4 regions of the Tardiphaga sp. 839_C3_N1_4 genome follow, and region 1 is predicted to be linked to each of the others. Evidence: predicted binding sites of a transcription regulator. Region 1 holds the regulator's gene; each other region holds the start of a gene.
What was found. The regulator LexA, encoded in region 1, represses DNA repair genes until DNA is damaged. The targets are predictions, from matches to a motif close to TGTTCNNNNTGTGTTCNG.

Region 1 (2,965 bases):
AAGCGCTGATGCATCCGAGTTTTCAGATGTCATTCGCGGCGACGCTGGGGCTGGTCGCATTGGTGCAGATCGGCATGCCCGCGCTGTTTGCCTCGCCGGATCATTCCGCGACCGCGCGTGTGGCGCTGTGGGGCGGACGCGAGATCGTGATGCTCGTGCTGGCCTCACTGGTCGCGGGCCTTGCCACCACGCCATACGCGGCGTTTCACTTTCATCGCGTCACGCCTTACGGCGTTCTCGCCAATCTCCTCGCGATGCCGGTGGTCTCGGCGCTGGTGATGCCGGCGGGCATTCTCGGTTTGGTGGCCATGCCGTTCGGCTTTGACGGTGTGTTCTGGCGGCTGATGGATGTCGGCATTCAGTGGATGATCGTGGTCACGCAATGGGTGGCAGCCTTGCCCGGCGCCATCGGCCGAATGCCGGTGTTCGGCACCGGACCGCTGATATCAGCCAGTATCGGCATCATCGTGCTGGGATTGCTGCGCACGCCGTTGCGCCTCGCAGGGCTTGGTGTGCTTGCACTCTCGATTGTCTGGGCGTTGCTGGTCAAGCAGCCGGATGTATTGATCTCGGGGGACGGTCGCAGCGTCGCGGTACGGGGCAGGGACGGGCACCTGCATGTGATGCGCGGCGCCAAGGATACATTTTTGCTGAAAGAGTGGCTCGCCGGCGATGCCGATGCGCGTCTGCCGACCGATGCCTCCGTCAGCCACGGTGTGTCCTGCGACCGCGACGGGTGCATCACGCCGCTGGCCGATGGCGCTCTGGTGGCGCTGGTTCTACAGCCTGACGCGTTCACCGACGATTGCGAGAAAGCGGCGCTCATCGTCACGACGCGACAGCCGCCGAGGGATTGCAGGGCGCTGGTGATCGATCAGGATCGCTTGCAACGAAATGGTGCGGTGAGCCTGCAGCGAACCGCGAACGGCTTTACCATCGATGCCGTGCGGCCACGGGGCCTGGACCGTCCGTGGTCGCGCGCAATTCCCGATGAGCCCCAGCACGATCTGATCCAGACCGGTCGTCCACCGCAAAACCGGCCGGTGGATGCGACGCCGGCGGAAACCGATCTTCAATCCGAAGATCAGTAATCCGCCGAGGCGATAGCCTCAGTAACGCCGATACAGGCCAATCAGCTTGCCCTGAATGCGCACCCGGTTGGGCGGCAGGATGCGGACTTCGTAAGCATCGTTGGCGGGCTCCAGCGCGATCGACGCGCCGCGGCGGCGGAAGCGCTTCAACGTGGCTTCCTCATCGTCGATCAGGGCCACCACGATGTCGCCGGTGTCGGCGCTTTCGTTGCGCTGGATCAACACGGTATCGCCGTCGAGAATGCCGGCGTCCTGCATGGAATCGCCGCGCACTTCGAGCGCATAATGTTCGCCGGAGCCGAGCATGTCGGCGGGCATGCTGATGGTGTGGCTGCGGGTCTGCAGCGCCTCGATCGGCGTACCGGCCGCGATCCGGCCCATGACCGGGATAGCAACCGTGCGGCCGTTGTCATCATCGCCGCTGTGGCTAGCGATGCTGGCGGCCGAACGCACCTTGCCAAGCGTGCCTTCGATGACGCTGGGCGTAAAGCCGCGGCGTCCGGTACCGCCGGTGACCGGCGCGCCGAGCTCTGGCAGCTTGATGACTTCGATGGCACGGGCGCGATTGGGTAGACGGCGTATGAAGCCGCGTTCTTCCAGCGCTGTGATCAGACGATGGATGCCGGACTTCGAGCGCAGGTCGAGCGCATCCTTCATCTCGTCGAAGGAGGGCGGGACGCCGGCTTCCTTCAACCGTTGATCGATGAATCGCAGGAGTTCGTATTGTTTGCGCGTGAGCATCTGAAGCCATCCTCAGTTGACGGTGTCGGCCGCCGCGTGCGTTTCAAAGGGCCTTCGAACAGTGAGCCTCAATCCAGAGACGATCGTTCGAAGATCGGTTGCGCGAGTTCGGGCACTCTCAAACTACTCAAAGCCACAGAATCTCGAAACAAATCATGAACGAACACTATATGTTCCATATGTGTTCTGCAATGCTTAATTTGCCGTCAACAGAACGCACGTTGAGGGAGGTTTGAGGAGGTTGTTCCTCACCAGTCGTCGATCCTCGACGGATACGGAAAATGCTTCCCGGTCGCCTGGGCTACGCAGACGTCATGCGCCCAACGGGCGGCGGCGGTGTCGTGGAGCCGGTCGCCAGCGAGCGCTGAACCATGATCGTGTCGGCCCAGCGGCCGGAGCGATAGGCGACGCCGGGCAGCAAGCCGACGCGGGCAAAGCCGAAGCTCTCATGAAGGCCGAGGGAGGCCGTGTTGTCGGCATCGATATAGCCGATGATCTGCCGGAAGCCGGCCGCCGCGCAGACGTCGATCAGTTCGCGCATCAACAGGCGGCCGATGCCTCGGCCGACATGTCCGTGGTGGATGTAGATCGAATGCTTGACCGTGTAGCGATAGGCCGGTCGCTTGCGGAACAGCACCACATAGGCGTAGCCCACGACCTCGCCGCCTTGCGTGGCGACGAGGTGCGGAAATCGCTTGCTGCGCAGATTCTTGCGCCGGTCTCTGAGATCGTCGGGCTGCGGCGTGTCGGCGTCGCTGACGCCTTCCTCGACGCCTTGCCGGATGTGCCGGCGATAGATCGCCAGCATGGCATCGACGTCGGTGTCGCGCGAGGGTCGTATGACGACCGGCTGTTCGAGTTCCGTTTGCAAATCAGGCTCCTTACGTGCTCCCTATTCGGAGACCACATAAGTGTAAAGTCGGATCCGGCCATTGGCGTCGACCTTGCGGTAGATGCCCTGGATTTCGACGTCGAAGCCCGGGAAGGTGTTGAAGCAGGTCTCAAACATCTTGAGGTAATCGATCATCGGCTTGGAGCGTTCGGTGAGCCGCTCGCCCGGCACGATCGTGGCGATGCCGGGCGGATAGACCACGAACGGCGTCGTCGCGACCCGCCCGAAGATCTCATCGATA
Region 2 (2,965 bases), 660 kb from region 1:
ACATCGCAGCAGCAATCAATTTTGTCATGATGAGACCCCGTGGCGAGCTTGTTTGAAATGGGTTCGTATCGCTTTGATGCGCGACACTTAGCCAAGCACCACCACCGGTCAACGCGGTCCTGATATTTACCTTGATGAACGTGCTTAAGATTTGATGACGGCAACATATGAGGATGCCAAGGCAGGCACAGCTGCACTGCGCCTGGATTCACCGCAGAGCGCGACGTGAGATCAATCGGCCTCTGCAGCCAACCTAATAGCCGTCGCGAGGCAGCCCGAAGAGGTGCTCGAACACACTCGGTTGGCGAACCACCCATTGGCCCGGTTCGCCCGTTCTCAAATCCCGCACATAACGCGGCGGCGCTTCCACATAGTAAAGCGGCGGCGGCGCGCGAATGCCGGTATCCATTGTGATGGGATAGCGCGCCGTGCCGGCGCGATAGCGCGCATCGCGGTAGTCAGAGGCAAGTACCGGCGTCGCCAGCGTCGCCGCACCCAGCACGATCATCAAAATACGCACGGCACACCTCACGCTGACGTCACTGCGGTGAGGCTATCGAGCGGAGGTTAATGAAGGATTCGTCGCATGGCAGTTCCACGCGTGCTCCTGCACGGAATGAATTAGACTCGTGAAGCGCTGGACTGCGGCTCAGCTGGTTGGTCGAGCAGCCTCGATTCCTTACCAGTGCTTGCATCTGGATTCTGCTCTCGGCGCGTCTACCGAGCGTAAGCAATCGCCAAGCTGAAGAAGGACCGTTGCAGAGGCTGCACCTCCGGCATCGCCGCGGCAAAGGCGATCCAGGCCGACATTGCCGACCAGCTCTCGCGCGTCGGAATTTTTGGCAACCGAATAGACCTTGCCCATGTGCCGGTCGATGCGTCCCCCCGGCGAGGCTGGCGACCCCTTCGAGAAGAAACTTGCAAATGCCCCGTTCAACCGCGTAGACCAAGAGAACAAACCAAAAACAACCACAGCCGCGATTCCTTCCGCCAATGGCCAAGAACCTCCTCTCCTTCGTCTGCCAGAATTGCGGCGCCGCCTATAACAAGTGGCAGGGCAAGTGCGACGCCTGCGGCGAGTGGAATTCGCTGGCCGAGGAGGACACCACCGGCGTCACCACGATTCCGGTCAGCGCGCGCTCCAAGCGCAAGGGGCGCACCTTCAATCTCGAAAGCCTGACTGGCCAGAGCAACGATGCGCCGCGCATAGCCTCGGGGATGGGCGAGCTCGACCGCGTCACCGGCGGCGGTTTCGTGCGCGGCTCGGTGCTCTTGATCGGCGGCGATCCCGGCATCGGTAAATCGACCTTGCTGACCCAGGCCACCAGCCTGATGGCGCGCGCCGGCCATCGCGTCGTCTATATCTCCGGCGAAGAAGCCGTGGCGCAAGTGCGGCTGCGCGCGTCGCGTTTGGGCCTCGCGGACGCCTCGGTACAGCTCGCGTCCGAAACCTCGGTCGAAGATATCGTCGCCACGCTGTCCGAAGGCACGGTACCGCGGCTGATCGTGATCGACTCGATCCAAACCATGTGGACCGACACGGTGGAATCCGCGCCCGGCACCGTCACCCAGGTCCGCGCCTCGGCGCAGGCGCTCATTCGCTTCGCCAAGAAATCCGGGGCCACTATCATCCTGGTCGGCCATGTCACCAAGGACGGCCAGATCGCCGGGCCTCGTGTCGTCGAGCACATGGTCGATGCCGTGATGTCGTTCGAGGGCGAAGGCTCGCAGCAGTTCCGCATCCTGCGCGCGGTGAAGAACCGCTTCGGCCCGACCGACGAGATCGGCGTGTTCGAGATGACGGGGCTCGGCCTGCGCGAGGTCTCCAACCCCTCCGAGCTGTTCCTGTCCGATCGCGATCTCGGCTCGCCGGGCACCGCCGTCTTCGCCGGCATGGAGGGCACCCGTCCGGTGCTGGTGGAACTGCAGGCTCTGGTTGCGCCGACGACTTTGGGCACGCCGCGCCGCGCCGTGGTGGGTTGGGATTCCTCCCGGCTGTCCATGGTGCTGGCCGTGCTGGAGGCCCATTGCGGGGTCAAGCTGTCGGGCTACGACGTCTATTTCAACGTCGCCGGCGGATTGCGCATCAACGAGCCCGCCGCCGACATGGCCGCGGCCGCAGCACTGGTGTCGTCGCTGTGCAACGCCCCGCTGCCCACCGACGCGGTCTATTTCGGCGAAATCTCGCTGTCCGGCGCGGTGCGCCCGGTGGCGCAGACATCGGCGCGGCTGAAAGAGGCGGCAAAACTCGGCTTCGGCCGCGCAGTGCTGCCGGAATCGGCGCGCGGCGATCCCGGCGGCGATGCCGGACTGTCCCTCAATACCATCGGCGGCCTGACCTCGCTGGTCGCCGATATCGCTGCCCGCGGCGTCAAACCCACGCGCGACAACAGCAAAAGCACAGATGCCGAGAAAAATACCGTACCGGCGCGATTCAAGCGCCAGGACGGCTGACAGCGACGTGACCTGTGCTGCTGCGGCCGCTATAGAATGCGCGCGCGACAGACTGCGCAGATGTGCAACACGCTCCGTTAAGGCACTCTGCCGAAAGCGGAACAATGGTGTGATCAGGTGTGCTCTTGCGGCCGATAGCGGTTTTCCGGCCTTGCGAGACGTGCCATATCACCGTCACCTGAAGCGGCAGCCTGTGCCGATTCGCGGTTTCTGATTCACGAGCGGACCTGACCAGCCGATGCCGATCACGATTCTCGACCTTGTCCTGCTCGGCGTCATGCTGATCTCCGGCCTGCTGGCCATGGTCCGCGGCTTCATGCGCGAAATCCTGTCGATCGCGGCCTGGGGCGCGGCGGCGCTGGTCACGCTGTTTGCTTTCCAGAAGCTGCTCCCGACCGCTAAAACTTATTTCAACAACGATACCGTCGCCAGCATCGTGGTGGTGGCCGGCGTGTTCATCGGCACGCTGATCGTGGTCTCGATCATCACCGTCCGCATCTCCGATATGATC
Region 3 (2,965 bases), 4.7 Mb from region 1:
GCATCAGGGCGGAGATCGAAGCCGCCATCATAGGCGAGGGGCATATGTCGCGCGACCGGTTCTGGTTCTTCCACCCGTTTCGGGTGCGCTATTCCGAGATCGATGGTCAGGGCGTCGTGTTCAACGCGCACTATCTCACTTACTTCGATACGACCATTACCGAATATTTTCGTGCGCTCGGCTATGACCAGTTTGCCGATGCCAAAGTGAGCGGCGTCGACTTTCACGTCGTCAAATCGGTGATCGAATACAAGGCGCCGATCCTGTTCGATCAGGAGCTCGATGTTGCCGCGCGCGTGGCGCGGATCGGCAATTCCAGTCTGGTGTTCGAGCTCGGCATCTTCGCGCGCGCAGCCGGCGATCTGTTTGCCACCGGCGAGATCGTCTGGGTCAATACCGACCAGAGGACCCATCGCCCGGTGCCGATCGCGCAACCGATCCGCGACCTGATCGCCACGCGCGAGGCGCATCTCGTGGGATAAAGCACAGGTCACATGGGCCCAGTGCGCGCGCCGGGCGACTCTAGGCTGGCTCGTCCAGATCGTAGAAATGGGCGAGGCCCCGGCAGATCTCCATCAACCGGTCGCGAAAAGGGGTCTGGGCCGGATCCGAGTAACTGACGATGACGCGCCAGCTGTCATCGAGCGAATAGATGATCACGCTCATGTTCTTGGGCCATGGCCCTGCGATTGCGGCGGCTTCTCGAATGATCTTCTGAAGTTCGGCGGCGGTTTTCTTTGGCTTGGGCATCCACGCTCCCTGGCTAGAAGCGTTCTAAAGTGGCGGTGAGGCCCTGTCCAGTCTCCGTCGCGGCCCGAAAATGCCTTTTCGTTCAACGGAATCGATGAGGGGGTCTTGTTGCGGAAAAGGCCGTCTGCGACGGCGGCGTTACTTCTTTGGATTGAAGCGGCCGCCCAGGATCTTGATGCTCCCGGCCGAAGGTTGCGTCTTCGTGAACTCGGCTATGGCCTTGGCCAGCTCGGCATCCGACATCGGGTTGACGGGCTGATGCAACGAGCCGTCGCGAAAGCCACGCTCGATGGCAGCGTAGTGCTCAGACTCATCGACAAGAATGAGCTTTTTAATTCGGGCTAGTATTGCAGTGAACGGCATGGCGCGAGTTCGGTCAGTTCGAATTCGTGAAACAGGGTGCGATGGGCAGTATATCAAATCAGACCACTGCTGTTTTCAAACTAGGCCACTGCGGTCGGCAACAGGCCAGTACCGAAATTCTCAAAAGAACATATTGCGAACATAGAACAGATAGGGTACATTGTTTTCAATCCGAACAGCGCCGCCGTTCTTGGCGCTTGCCGTTTGTCCCTGTCGCGAATCCCTTCATAAGGAGCTAGATCAATGGCTACCACTCCGACTGCCCTGCGTATCGTTGAAGGATCCTCCATGGACAAGACCAAGGCCCTGTCGGCCGCGCTCTCCCAGATCGAGCGCCAGTTCGGCAAGGGCTCGGTGATGAAGCTCGGCAAGAACGACCGGTCGATGGACATCGAGGTGATTTCGTCGGGCTCGCTCGGCCTCGATATCGCGCTCGGCGTCGGCGGGCTGCCGAAGGGTCGCGTGATCGAGATTTACGGACCGGAATCCTCGGGTAAGACCACTTTGGCGCTGCATTGCGCCGCGGAAGCCCAGAAGAAGGGCGGCATCTGCGCCTTCATCGACGCCGAACACGCGCTCGACCCGGTCTATGCCCGCAAGCTGGGCGTCAATGTCGATGAACTCCTGATCTCGCAGCCGGACCACGGCGAACAGGCGCTGGAAATCGCCGACACGCTGGTGCGCTCCGGCGCGGTGGACGTGCTGATCATCGACTCCGTGGCTGCTCTCGTGCCGCGCGCCGAACTCGAAGGCGAAATGGGCGACGCGCTGCCCGGACTTCAAGCGCGGTTGATGAGCCAGGCGCTGCGCAAGCTGACCGCCTCGATCAACAAATCCAATACGATGGTGATCTTCATCAACCAGATCCGCATGAAGATCGGTGTGATGTATGGCTCGCCGGAAACCACCACCGGCGGCAATGCGCTGAAATTCTACGCCTCGGTCCGTCTCGACATCCGCCGCATCGGCGCGATCAAGGAGCGCGACGAAGTGGTCGGCAATTCGACCCGCGTCAAGGTGGTGAAGAACAAGCTGGCGCCGCCTTTCAAGCAGGTCGAATTCGACATCATGTATGGCGAAGGCGTTTCCAAGATGGGCGAAATCCTCGATCTCGGTGTCAAGGCGGGCATCGTCGAGAAGTCCGGCGCCTGGTTCTCCTATGACAGCCAGCGTCTCGGCCAGGGCCGCGAGAATTCCAAGGCCTTCCTGAAGGCCAATCCTGACATGACCGCCAAGATCGAAGCCTCTATCCGGCAGAATTCCGGCCTGATCGCCGAACAGATTCTCGCCGGTCCCATCGAGCGCGACGAAGACGGTGGTGACGGCGAGGAGCCGGCAGAAGATTGATCGGATCGGGTCCGGAGACGCACTGACGTTCATGCGCAGTGGTCTTGCCGGACCGGTCTTGCAGCCGACATTGTCGGCAGAATGATTTCGCGGTGGGTGCTGTGGGGGTCTGTTGCCGATACCCTGCGGTGCCTGCCGCGTTGTCGTTTCGGGGCGCCCTGATCTGAGTGAACGCTGATCGCAATTATCGCCGCCCGGCGGGGACAGCCTCGCTTGGCGGCGCGATCAGTTTGTTGACCGCATGACAGGCGACGCCGTCGACCAGATCCGGCACCACCTTGCGACAGAGATCGAACACTTCCGGGCAGCGCGGATGAAACGTGCAGCCAGGGGGCGGGTCGATCGGATTCGGAATCTCGCCGGACACCGCGATGCGTGCGCGGCCTGACATGGCCAGATCCGGCACTGCGCCGAGCAGCATGCGCGTATAGGGCATGCGCGGCGCGCGGAAGAGTTCGCGCCCTTCCGCAATCTCCACGATGCGGCCGAGATACATCACGCCGAT
Region 4 (2,965 bases), 490 kb from region 1:
AATCCAAATCCCAATTGGGTTGCCTTCGGTTTGAACCGCTCCGCCAGTTTTGCGCTGTCCAGCAAATTCACGGCGGGGCGATGATCCGGAAGAACGATGAAAGGCAGTGCCTTGTTCCGCGGAATATGCAGCCGAGCGAGGTCGCCGACGCGGATCGACGAGATGCGGCGCGTTTCGATGATCCGCTGCACGGCCTTGGCGCCAAAGCCGGGCACGCGCAAAAGGTCTTCGCGGCTGGCGCGGTTGACGTCGAGCGGGAAGCGCTCGCGGTGTCGCAGCGCCCAGGCGAGCTTCGGATCCATCTCCAGCGACAGCATGCCGTGGCTGTCATCGACGATTTCGTCGGCGTCGAAGCCGTAAAAGCGCATCAGCCAGTCGGCCTGATACAGCCGATGCTCTCGGATCAGCGGTGGGGCGCGCAGCGGCAGCGAACGGCTGGCATCGGGGATCGGGCTGAAGGCGGAGTAATAGACGCGCTTGAGATTGTAGGACCCGTAGAGATTGGCCGAGGTCCGGATGATGGTTGAATCATTGGCGCTGTCGGCGCCGACGATCATCTGCGTGCTCTGGCCGGCCGGCGCAAAACGCGGCCCGACTTTGCCGCGTGGCGTCGGCTTGCGTTCTTCGCGGGCTTCATCGAGCTTCAACCGCAATCGACCCATGGTGCGACGAATGGCGCGGACGTCTTTCTCCGGCGCCAGCTTCGCGAGGCTGTCTTCTTCCGGCACCTCTATATTGATGGAGAGCCGGTCGGCATATTTGCCGGCCTCGGTGATCAGCGCATCGTCGGCTTCCGGAATGGTCTTGAGGTGGATATAGCCGCGGAAGTGATGCTCCTCGCGCAGTTTTCGCGCGACGGCGACAACCTGTTCCATCGTGTAATCGGCGCTGCGGATGATGCCCGAGGAAAGAAACAGTCCCTCGATGTAATTGCGTCGATAGAAATCCAGCGTCAGTTGCACCACTTCGTCGACGGTGAAGCGGGCGCGCGTCACATTGCTGGAGGCCCGGTTGACGCAATAAAGGCAATCGTAATTGCAGGCATTGGTGAGCAGGATCTTCAGCAGCGAGATGCAGCGGCCGTCCGGCGCATAGGAATGACAGATCCCCATGCCTGCATCGGTCGAGCCGATGCCTTTGCCGTCGCGGGAGTCCCGTTTCTCGGTACCGCTGGACGCACAGGACGCGTCGTATTTCGCGGCATCCGCCAGGATCTCCAGCTTGCGCTTCACGTCCATGTTCAAAAATCCCTTTGATTTCAAATGCTAAAAAAGTGGCTGATGATCCCGATTGACTTGGTTTGCCATCTTAGCTTTATATTAGAACATATCATGAACAAATGGGCCGGCAATGGGTTCACTAAAAACCCGCCACGGCAAAACAATTTCGAGGAGCGGCGCATGACCGGCGCACGCATGGCCACGCTCGCGCAATTGCGCGGCAGTATCGAGCGCATCGAGACCCACAGCGATACCTATGCGCCGGATCGCGTGTCGCTCGGTCATGCCGAGGCGGACGCGGCGCTGCAAGGCGGGCTCGCACGTGGCACGATGCATGAGGTGTTCGCCGAAGGCCGTCACAGCGCGGCGGCCACGGGCTTTGTCGCGGCCCTCGCGCATCGTGTCTCGGCAAAGCGGCCGCTGCTGTGGATCCGGCAGGATTTCTCCGAACGCGAATGCGGCGCGCTGGCCATGAGCGGCTGGCGGGAACTCGGTCTCGATCCGCGCTTGCTGGTCACCGTGCGCGCGCCCGATGTGGAGACGGCATTGCGGACCACGGCTGATGCGCTGGCCTGCGATGCGCTGGGCAGCGTCGTGCTGGAGACCTGGGGCGACAGCAAGCAGTTCGACTTGGTCGCCAGCCGCAAACTCACGCTGGCAGCGCGGGGCTCGGGCGTCACGTGCCTGTTGCTGCGGACTGCAGGCGTTCCGGTCTCGAGTACGGCAGAGACGCGCTGGATCATCCGCTCCGCGCATTCGCCGCCATTCAGGCCCTGGCAATCATGGGGCGTGCCCATGCTCGACGTGCAACTGGTTCGAAATCGTCACGGCCCGAACGGGCAATGGATCATGGAATGGAAGTGTGATGAGTGCGTTTTCCGTGACACATCGGCGCATCCTCAGCCTGTGGCTGCCGCGCCTGCCAACCGATCGCATCAAACGTCAGCTCGCGCGCAACGGCGCGCCAGCTAATCTGCAAGCAAGTATTGTCGTCGCCAAGCAAAGCAATGCGCTGCAGATTTCCGCGCTGGACGATGCCGCGGCGAAGCTCGGCCTTGAACCAGGTCTGCCGCTCGCCAATGCCCGTGCGGTCTGTCCGGACATTCAGGTGTTCGATGCTGATCCTGTCGCCGATACGCAGGTACTGACCGACATCGCCGATTGGTGCGACCGCTTCACACCGTTGGTGGCGCTGGATCTGCCGCATGGTCTGTTTCTCGACATCACCGGCTGTGCCCATCTGTTCGGTGGCGAGGCCGCACTGATGCAGCTGCTCTGCGCGGCGCTGTCGCGGCAGAGTTTTATTGTCAGTGCAGCGATTGCGGGGACATCGACATGCGCGCGCACGCTCAGTCGATATGCACATGGCCGGATCGTCGCCGCGGGCGAGGAGGCCAAGGCAGTGACGCCGCTGCCGCTGTTCACGCTCGGCGCCGATGAGGCGATCATCCGTGGATTGCGCCGTGCCGGCTTGAAGACCATCGGGGATGTCGCTTCGCGCTCGCGTCCCGAAATCACCGCACGTTTCGGCGCGGAATTCACGACGCTGCTGGAACAGGCGCTGGGGCAAAGCGATGCACCGATCTCGCCGCGCAAGCCGCTGCCGGATTATATCGTCGAGCAACGTTTCGCCGAACCGATTGCCACCGATGGCGTGATTACGCTGACATTGGCCAAGCTGGCACGCACGCTGATCGATGCGATGGACAGGCAGGGCAAGGGCGCGCGGCGGCTGGAAGCGGCGT

Region 2: the regulator LexA is predicted to act here: its motif matches at 951-968, upstream of radA (DNA repair protein RadA).
Region 3: the regulator LexA is predicted to act here: its motif matches at 1,238-1,255, upstream of recA (recombinase RecA).
Region 4: the regulator LexA is predicted to act here: its motif matches at 1,321-1,338, upstream of AB8A38_RS08735 (ImuA family protein).

Annotation. Positions count from the first base shown of each region.
Region 1 is NZ_JBPWQD010000001.1:1,259,731-1,262,695, reverse strand. Features, by position in the region: partial or broken gene AB8A38_RS06365 (ComEC/Rec2 family competence protein) at 1-1,091, shown strand, start outside; gene lexA (transcriptional repressor LexA) at 1,110-1,832, opposite strand; gene AB8A38_RS06355 (GNAT family N-acetyltransferase) at 2,134-2,703, opposite strand; gene AB8A38_RS06350 (Orn/Lys/Arg decarboxylase N-terminal domain-containing protein) at 2,725-2,965, opposite strand, start outside.
Region 2 is NZ_JBPWQD010000001.1:594,943-597,907, reverse strand. Features, by position in the region: gene AB8A38_RS03170 (hypothetical protein) at 254-520, opposite strand; gene radA (DNA repair protein RadA) at 994-2,454, shown strand; gene AB8A38_RS03160 (CvpA family protein) at 2,693-2,965, shown strand, end outside.
Region 3 is NZ_JBPWQD010000001.1:5,944,526-5,947,490, forward strand. Features, by position in the region: gene AB8A38_RS28440 (acyl-CoA thioesterase) at 45-482, shown strand; gene AB8A38_RS28445 (hypothetical protein) at 523-750, opposite strand; gene AB8A38_RS28450 (hypothetical protein) at 889-1,113, opposite strand; gene recA (recombinase RecA) at 1,357-2,460, shown strand; gene AB8A38_RS28460 (ABC transporter ATP-binding protein) at 2,645-2,965, opposite strand, start outside.
Region 4 is NZ_JBPWQD010000001.1:1,753,146-1,756,110, reverse strand. Features, by position in the region: gene AB8A38_RS08740 (putative DNA modification/repair radical SAM protein) at 1-1,238, opposite strand, end outside; gene AB8A38_RS08735 (ImuA family protein) at 1,401-2,192, shown strand; gene AB8A38_RS08730 (Y-family DNA polymerase) at 2,086-2,965, shown strand, end outside.